2 regions of the Bradyrhizobium sp. 33ap4 genome follow, and region 1 is predicted to be linked to the other one. Evidence: riboswitches for the same ligand, from Rfam matches in the RefSeq annotation. Region 1 holds a riboswitch; the other holds the start of a gene.

Region 1 (4,695 bases):
CGGTGCGGCGCACATGAGTGCCGCCGCAGAGCTCGACCGACCAGCCAAGCGCGTTCTGGCCGTGATCGCGGGCGCCCTTGCCCATCGACACGACGCGAACCTCGTCGCCGTATTTCTCGCCGAACAGCGCGCGGGCGCCGGCCTCGCGGGCATCGTCGACGCCCATGACGCGGGTCGTGACCTCGTCATTCTCCAGCACGACATCGTTGGCGATGTCCTCGATCCGGGCGAGCTCTTCCGGTGTGATCTGCTTCGGATGCACGAAGTCGAAGCGCAGCCGGTCGGGCGTGACCAGCGAGCCGCGCTGCGCAATGTGATCGCCGAGCACCTGGCGCAGCGCCTCGTGCAACAGATGCGTCGCCGAGTGGTTGGCACGGATCGACGAACGCCTGGCGTGGTCGACCTCGAGCTGCAGCGCAGTGCCGATGGTCAGCGTGCCCTGCTCCACGGTGCCGAGATGCACGAACAGATCGCCGGCCTTCTTCTGCGTGTCGGTGACGCGGAACTTGACGCCCTCGCCGGTGAGCACGCCGAGGTCGCCGACCTGGCCGCCCGACTCGCCGTAGAACGGGGTCTGGTTCAGCACGATCGCGCCGCTCTCGCCGGCCTTGAGGCTTTCGACCTCCGCGCCGTCCTTGATCAGCGCCGTCACCGCGCCTTCCGCGCTCTCGGTCTCGTAGCCGAGGAATTCGGTCGCTCCGAGCTTCTCGCGCAGCGGGAACCAGATCGCCTCGCTCGCCGCCTCGCCCGAACCTGCCCAGGAGGCACGCGCCTTCACGCGCTGCCGCTCCATCGCGTCGGTGAACGACGCCTGGTCGACGCTGATGCCGCGCGACTTCAGCGCGTCCTGCGTCAGATCGAGCGGGAAGCCGTAGGTGTCGTACAGCGTGAACGCGGTGTCGCCGTCGAACATGTCGCCCTTCTTGAGGCCGGCACTCTTCTCGTCGAGGATCGACAGGCCGCGCGCCAGCGTCTTGCGGAAGCGCGTCTCCTCCAGCCGCAGCGTCTCCTCGATCAGCTTCTCCGCACGGACCAGATCCGGATAGGCCTGGCCCATCTCGCGGACCAGCGCCCAGACCAGGCGATGCATCAGCGGCTCGCTCGCGCCCAAAAGCTGTGCATGGCGCATCGCGCGGCGCATGATCCGGCGCAGCACGTAGCCGCGGCCCTCGTTCGACGGCAGCACGCCGTCGGTGATCAGGAACGCGGACGAGCGCAGATGGTCCGCGATCACCCGATACGACCCAACGTTCTGCTCGTTCGGACCGTGCCCGAGGGTAGACGCGGCGGCATCGATCAGATTGCGGAACAGATCGGTCTCGAACACGCTCTCGACGCCCTGCAGGATGCAGGCCATGCGCTCGAGCCCCATGCCGGTGTCGATCGAGGGACGCGGCAGCGCCACGCGCTCCTCCTTCGTCACCTGCTCGTACTGCATGAACACCAGGTTCCAGAATTCGAGGAAGCGATCGCCATCCTCATCCGGGCTGCCCGGAGGGCCGCCCCAGATGTGCTCGCCGCGGTCGATGAAGATTTCGGAGCACGGTCCGCACGGGCCGGTGTCGCCCATCGCCCAGAAATTGTCCGAGGTCGGGATGCGGATGATGCGGTCGTCCGAGAAGCCCGCGATCTTCTTCCAGTAGCCGGCCGCCTCGTCGTCGGTGTGGTAGACGGTGACCAGCAGCTTGTCCTTCTTCAGCCCGAAATCCTTGGTGATCAGATTCCAGGCGAGCTCGATCGCGCGCTCCTTGAAGTAATCGCCGAACGAGAAGTTGCCGAGCATCTCGAAGAAGGTGAGATGGCGCGCGGTGTAGCCGACATTGTCGAGGTCGTTATGCTTGCCGCCGGCGCGCACGCACTTCTGCGACGTCGTGGCGCGCTGATAGCCGCGCTTCTCGACGCCGGTGAAGACGTTCTTGAACTGCACCATGCCGGCATTGGTGAACATCAAGGTCGGGTCGTTGCGCGGAACCAGCGGCGACGAGGCCACGATCTCGTGCCCGTTCTCCTTGAAGAAGTTCAGAAATGTCGACCTGATGTCGTTGACGCTGCTCATGTTCATCCAATCGGAAAAAGGGGCCGGCCAGCCGCAAAAAGGCGTCATTTTCCGGCCGAACGCTTTTAGACATTGCCAGCTGCGGTGTCCAGAAACTGTGCAGGCGGATCATGGGCTTGCCGCGGCAGCACAAAGCCCATTGGATAGTTGCTGCAGCTGCGTTGACAGTCTTGGTGGCGCCGTGTTTTCTACCTACCTATACCTAGTCACGTCGGGAGAGACCGGCCTTATCGCCGGCGCCGAAGGAGCAACCGCCCCGGAAACTCTCAGGCAAAAGGACCGCGTGACGTCTGACATCTGGAAAGAGACGCTGGGGTTCGCCCCGATGCGTCCGCCGACGGGATAATACTCTCAGGCACAGCGACAGATGGGGCTTTCTGCAGGTTTCTCAAGGGGAAATAGGTCCCCGGCGGGAACCGCGAGGGCCCTGTGATGCTTGCGCGCGAAACCTCCCCGCTGAAACAGACCCCGCTGCACGCGCTGCATCTGGCGCGCGGCGCCAAGATGGTGCCGTTCGCCGGCTATGACATGCCGGTGCAATACGCGGCCGGCGTGCTGAAGGAGCATCTGCACACCCGCAAGGAAGCCGGTCTGTTCGATGTGTCGCACATGGGCCAGCTCGTGCTGAAGGCCAAATCCGGCAAGGTCGCGGATGCCGCGCTCGCGCTGGAAAAACTGGTGCCGCAGGACATCGTCGGTATCGCGCCGGGACGGCAGCGCTACGCGCAATTCACCAACAATGACGGTGGCCTGCTCGACGACCTGATGGTGGCGAATTTCGGCGATCACCTGTTCCTGGTGGTCAACGCCGCTTGCAAGGCCGAGGACGAGGCGCATCTGCGCGCGAATCTCTCCGACGCCTGCGAGATCATCTCGCTGGCCGACCGCGCGCTGATCGCGCTGCAGGGCCCTAAAGCCGAATCGGCGCTGGCGAAACTTTGTGCAGATGTCGGTTCGATGAAATTCATGGATGCCGGTGCGCGCCGGCTCAGTGACGTCGACTGCTTCGTCTCGCGCTCCGGCTATACCGGCGAGGACGGCTTTGAGATTTCCGTGCCCGCGGACAAGGTGGAAGCCCTGGTCACCGCGCTGCTCGACAATCCCGACGTGTTGCCGATCGGGCTCGGCGCGCGCGACAGCCTGCGGCTCGAAGCCGGGCTGTGCCTCTATGGCCATGACATCGACACCACGACGACACCGGTCGAAGGCGCGCTGGAATGGTCGGTGCAGAAGGTTCGCCGCAGCGGCGGCGCCCGCGCCGGCGGCTTCCCCGGCGCCGACAAAATTCTCGCGCAATTCGCAGATGGCGCTGCGCGCCGACGGGTCGGCCTGAAGCCTGACGGCCGCGCACCGGTGCGCGAAGGCGCCGCGCTGTTCGCCGATGCCGGCTCGACCGAGCAGATCGGCAAGGTGACCTCGGGCGGCTTCGGCCCGAGCCTCAATGCGCCGGTTGCGATGGGCTACCTGCCCACGGCCCTTTCCGCCGTCGGCACCACCGTTTTCGCCGAAGTGCGCGGCCAGCGGCTGCCGCTGAAAGTCGCCGCTACGCCCTTCGTCCCCAATACCTACAAACGCTGAACGCCAAAGGATCGACCCCATGACGACGCTGTACACGTCCGACCACGAATGGCTCCGCATCGAGGGCGACGTCGCCACGATCGGGATCACCGACTATGCGCAGTCGCAGCTCGGCGACGTCGTGTTCGTCGAACTGCCCAAGGTCGGCCGCAGCCTGAAGAAGGCCGAGGCCGCCGCTGTCGTCGAATCCGTCAAGGCCGCCTCCGACGTTTACGCGCCGATCTCCGGCGAGGTGGTCGAGGTCAACGACGCGCTCGCCGCCGAGCCCGCGCTGGTCAATTCCGACGCCGGCGGCAAGGCCTGGTTCTTCAAGCTGAAGATTGCCGACAAGGGCGAGCTCGGCGGCCTGATGGACGAGGCCGCCTACGCCGCGCACACCGCCTAAAGGATCACTCCGAGGATCACGTCATGAACGCGCCCTTCAAGCCGATCAACGAAGCCGCCACCGATTTCGTCCGCCGCCACATCGGACCGTCGCCGCGCGACGTCAACGCGATGCTGGAGACGGTCGGCGCCGCGAGCCTGCAGGCGCTGATGAACGAGACGCTGCCGGCGTCGATCCGGCAGAAGGCGCCGCTCGATCTCGGCCGGGCGCTGAGCGAGACCGAGGCGCTCGCGCATATGAGCGAGCTCGCCGCGCAGAACCAGATGTTCACCTCGCTGATCGGCCAGGGCTATTCCGGCACCATCCTGCCCGCGGTGATCCAGCGCAACATTCTGGAGAACCCGGCCTGGTACACCGCCTATACGCCGTACCAGCCGGAGATCAGCCAGGGCCGGCTCGAGGCCCTGTTCAACTTCCAGACCATGATCTGCGATCTCACCGGGCTCGACGTCGCCAACGCCTCGCTGCTCGACGAAGCGACGGCAGCGGCGGAAGCGATGGCGCTCGCCGAGCGCCACTCGCAGGTCAAGGCGAAGGTGTTCTTCGTCGACAAGGAGGTGCATCCGCAGACGGTGGCGGTGATGCGCACGCGCGCCGCGCCGCTGGGCTGGGCGCTGGTGGTCGGCGATCCCCTGACCGAGCTCGACAACGCCGATGTGCTCGGCGCGCTGCTGCA
Region 2 (4,695 bases), on a different contig from region 1:
CCTTCAGCTTCAGCGTGATGGTCTTGGCGTCGGTCGCCTCCAGGCTCGCGACGAAGTCCATCAGCTTCTGGCCCATGCCGTCGACCTTGCCCCAACGCTGCAGCGAGGCGACGCAGTCTTCCGCGGTGACCGGCGCGCCGTCGTGCCACTTCAGACCGTCGCGCAGCGTGAACGTGTAGGTCAGCTTGTCGTCGGAAACCTTCCAGTCCGCCATCTGCGGCTGGATCTTGAAATTGGAATCCGTCGCCAGCAGCGTGTCATAGATCATGTAGCCATGATCGCGGGTGATGTAGGCCGTGGTCATGATCGGATCGATGACGCGCAGATCCGAGTGCATCACCGCGGTGATGGTCTTGCCCGCGGCCATCGCCTGCGGCGCGAATGACAATTCCTGCGGCGCGAACGACAGCGCGAGCGCCGTCAACGCGGCCGCTAGCGTGCGGTGTTTCCAACGCGAGATAGGGAACATGCAATCTCTCCTGACGTGTAACTGGTCAAAGCCGGCTTATTCGTTATGCATGTGGTTCGTTATTTAGGCGAACTAACATGCTGTATGGCTTGTGAAATCGAGACTTGCACCAAGCGCCAAGCGCGTCAATCGGTTTCAGGTCGCATCGGACGTACACAAACGAATGAGGCCGCGCGCCAGATTTTGGCTTTACAAAATCGTCGGCTGAGATTTTCGTAACGCGCGCGCGATGCCGGCGCCGTCAGAACAACAAGAGAGAACAACGATGAACCCCGCCAATCTCCCCTTTGATTCCGAAACGATGCTGCAGGGCCTGCGCAGCTGGGTGGAATGCGAAAGCCCGACCTGGGACGCCGCCGCGGTCGAACGCATGCTCGATCTCGCCGCCCGCGAGATGGCGATCATGGGTGCGACGATCGAGCGCATCGCCGGACGCCAGGGCTTCGCGGGCTGCGTCCGCGCCCGTTTTCCCCATCCGAAACAAGGCCAGCCCGGCATCCTGATCGCCGGCCATCTGGACACCGTTCACCCCGTCGGCACCATCGAGAAGCTGAAGTGGCGGCGCGAAGGCAACAAGTGCTTCGGGCCGGGCATCTTCGACATGAAGGGCGGCAACTACCTGTCGATCGAGGCGATCAGGCAATTGGCGCGCGCCTCCTTTACGACTCCGCTGCCGATCACCGTGCTGTTCACCCCCGACGAAGAGGTCGGCACGCCGTCGACGCGCGACATCATCGAGGCGGAAGCCGCGCGCAACAAATATGTGCTGGTGCCGGAGCCCGGCCGTCCGAATAACGGCGTCGTCACCGGCCGCTATGCGATCGCGCGCTTCAACCTGGAAGCCACCGGCAAGCCCAGCCATGCCGGCGCAACGCTGTCTTCCGGCCGCTCCGCGATCCGCGAGATGGCGCGGCAGATCATCGCCATCGACGGCATGACCACCGAGGACTGCACCTTCTCGGTCGGCATCGTGCATGGCGGCCAGTGGGTCAATTGCGTCGCGACGACCTGTACCGGCGAAGCGCTCAGCATGGCCAAGCGCCAGGCCGATCTCGACCGTGGCGTCGAGCGCATGCTGGCACTGTCGGGCACCGCCAACGACGTGACCTTCAAGGTGACGCGCGGCGTCACCCGCCCGGTGTGGGAGCCCGATGCGGGCACCATGGCGCTCTATGAAAAGGCAAAAGGCCTTGCTGCAGCGATGGGTCTCGATCTGCCGCACGGCAGCGCCGGCGGCGGCTCAGACGGCAACTTCACCGGCGCGATGGGCATCCCCACGCTCGACGGCCTTGGCGTTCGCGGCGCCGATGCACATACGCTCAACGAGCACATCGAGGTCGACAGCCTCGCCGAACGCGGCCGCCTGATGGCGGCACTGCTGGCGACGCTGGACTGACATCGATTTGCACTGCACAACACGTTGGCACTGCCGGATCGAAATTTAGCCTTGTCCATTTTTGAGGCTTCGCCTACGGTCCGGCCGTCCAACGCGACGATGCGGGAGAGATCGAAGCGACAACAATCGTGTTGTTGGCTTCGGCGCCGACGGAGCAACCGCCCCGGAAACTCTCAGGCAAAAGGACTGTATCGTCAGGACGATCTGGAGAGAGACGAACATGGCCGCACATCAAGGGCCATGACGTCCACCGAAGGGGATAGTTCGCTTCTGGCCACAGCCCGATGCGGATCAAGCTCTCAGGTACCGTGACAGATGGGGCGCCGATGCCGGTTTCACCGGCGGTTCGGCGACTCTAACCCACGGGAGCCTGACAACTATCATGCCACACATCGCGATCATCGGCGCCGGCATCACCGGCGTAACGACGGCCTATGCCCTGCTTGAACGCGGCTACAAGGTGACTGTCCTCGACAGGCATCGCTACGCCGCGATGGAAACCTCGTTCGCCAATGGCGGACAACTCTCCGCCAGCAACGCCGAGGTGTGGAACAGCGCCGCGACCATCCTCAAGGGGCTGCGCTGGATGCTGAGAAGCGACGCGCCGCTGCTGATGAACCCGAAGCCGAGCTGGCACAAATATTCCTGGATCGGCGAGTTCGTAGGCCACATCACGCGCTATCGCGGCAACACCATCGAGACCACGAAGCTCGCCATCGAAGCGCGCAAGCATCTGTTCTCGATCGCAGAGCGCGAAAACATCGCCTTCGATCTCGAACGCCGCGGCATCCTGCACGTCTATCACGACAGGGCCGGCTTCGAAGCCGGCCTCAAGGTCAACACGCTGCTGCAGCAAGGCGGGCTCGACCGCCGGCCGGTGACCCCGGACGAGATCCGCGTCATCGAACCCGCGCTGCAGACAACCTGCTATGGCGGCTTCTTCACGCCGTCGGACGCGACCGGCGATATTCACAAATTCACGCGTGGGCTTGCCGACGCCTGCATCCGCCGTGGCGCGAGCTTCGTCCATGAAGCCGACGTCGACACGATCGCACACGGCGATGACGGCTTCCGCATCGGCTGGAACGAAGCTGCTTCACATGATGCTGCGGTCGCGACGCGCCAGCAGCTACAGGCGGACGGGATCGTGATTTGCGCCGGCGTGGCGAGCCGCCACTTCGCCAGCCTGCTCAACGACCGCGTCAATGTCTATCCGGTGAAGGGCTATTCGATCACGGTGCAGCTCGATGCGCCGCAAAGCCGGAATGCGGCCCCAACCGTCAGCCTGCTCGATGAAGCTGCGAAGATCGTCACCAGCCGGCTCGGCGCCGACCGCTTCCGCGTCGCCGGCACCGCCGAGTTCAACGGCTTCAACCGCGACATTCGCGCCGATCGCATTCAACCGCTGGTGGACTGGGTGCGGCATCATTTCCCGGAGATCGACACGTCGAAAGTCGTGCCATGGGCGGGCTTGCGCCCGATGATGCCGAACATGATGCCGGTGGTTCGCGCCGGACGGATTCCGGGCGTGTTCTACAATACGGGCCACGGTCATCTTGGCTGGACACTGTCGGCGGCGACGGCGCAGATGGTGGCCCAGGCGATCGACGATTGGCGCGACCTCGACACGCCGCCGATGGCGCCGACGTTCGGTGCCGGGCTCGACGTGCCCGCCGACGCGCGCAAAGCTGAAATCAATCCACCTTCCAGTGGACTGCTTCAAACTTCACCGGAGGAATAATCGCGGCCAACAGGACTGATTAGCTGCACCGCAAAATCCGCAGCACCGATGGCATGGGACTTGCTCAAGTTCTACCGTGAGTCTGCTACCATCTGTGCTACGGTCTGGTGTGCAACGGTCCCGCTGGGGACTTCATCGACCACAACCCAACGGATCAAATTTGCTCGGATATCTGCTTCGCCGCATCCTCGCCGCCATTCCCGTGATGGGCGTGGTGGCTCTGTTCGTGTTCCTGTTGCTGCGGCTGACGCCGGGCGACCCGGCCGCCATCCTCGCCGGCGACAACGCGACTCCCGAACAACTCGAACGCATTCGGACCTCGCTTGGTCTGAACGAGCCGATCTACATCCAGTTCTACACCTGGATCGCCAAGTTGCTGCACGGCGACCTCGGCGTCTCCCTGATCTCGAACAAGCCGATCCTCGAAATGATCGTCCCGCGCCTCGAGCCCTCGATCTCGGTCGCGCTGGCCACCATCATCCTCTCGATCCTGGTGGCGGTGCCGCTCGGCGTGATCGCGGCGTGGAAGCACGGCACCTGGATCGACCGCTTCGTGATGGGGCTTTCCGTGCTCGGCTTCTCGGTGCCGGTGTTCGTCATCGGCTATGTGCTGATCCAGATCTTTGCGATTGATCTGCGCTGGGTTCCGGTACAGGGCTTCAAGAGCATCTCGGCCGGCTTCGGTCCGTTCTTCCAGCGCCTCATCCTGCCGACCTGCACACTCTCCTTCATCTATGTCGCGCTGATCGCACGCATGACGCGGGCCTCGATGCTCGATGTGCTCGGCGAGGATTACGTGCGCACGGCGCGGGCCAAGGGCATCGGCGAGACCGGTGTGCTGCTGCGCCATGCGCTGCGCAACGCCGCCGTGCCGGTCATCACGGTGATCGGTTCCGGCTTCGCGCTCTTGATCTCCGGGGTCGTCGTCACCGAAAGCGTGTTCAACCTGCCCGGCATCGGCCGCCTCACCGTCGATGCGGTGCTGGCGCGCGACTATCCGGTGATCCAGGCGATGATCCTGTTGACGTCAGGTATCTACGTCGCGGTCAATCTGTTGATTGACCTCGCCTACACCCTGCTCGATCCTCG

What was found. A riboswitch is a leader RNA that binds a small molecule or an ion and turns the genes downstream of it on or off. The one in region 1 is predicted to bind glycine.
Region 2: linked by a shared signal. The riboswitch ahead of Q2M23_RS38935 (D-amino acid dehydrogenase) and the one ahead of gcvT (glycine cleavage system aminomethyltransferase GcvT) in region 1 are both predicted to bind glycine.

Annotation. Positions count from the first base shown of each region.
Region 1 covers NZ_JAUMTJ010000036.1:84,347-89,041, forward strand. Annotated here, with positions in the region: gene alaS (alanine--tRNA ligase) at 1-2,056, opposite strand, end outside; glycine riboswitch at 2,259-2,347, shown strand; gene gcvT (glycine cleavage system aminomethyltransferase GcvT) at 2,489-3,634, shown strand; gene gcvH (glycine cleavage system protein GcvH) at 3,654-4,019, shown strand; gene gcvP (aminomethyl-transferring glycine dehydrogenase) at 4,043-4,695, shown strand, end outside.
Region 2 covers NZ_JAUMTJ010000081.1:14,140-18,834, reverse strand. Annotated here, with positions in the region: gene Q2M23_RS38945 (ABC transporter substrate-binding protein) at 1-469, opposite strand, end outside; gene Q2M23_RS38940 (M20/M25/M40 family metallo-hydrolase) at 735-1,865, shown strand; glycine riboswitch at 1,958-2,064, shown strand; glycine riboswitch at 2,068-2,182, shown strand; gene Q2M23_RS38935 (D-amino acid dehydrogenase) at 2,248-3,606, shown strand; gene Q2M23_RS38930 (ABC transporter permease) at 3,767-4,695, shown strand, end outside.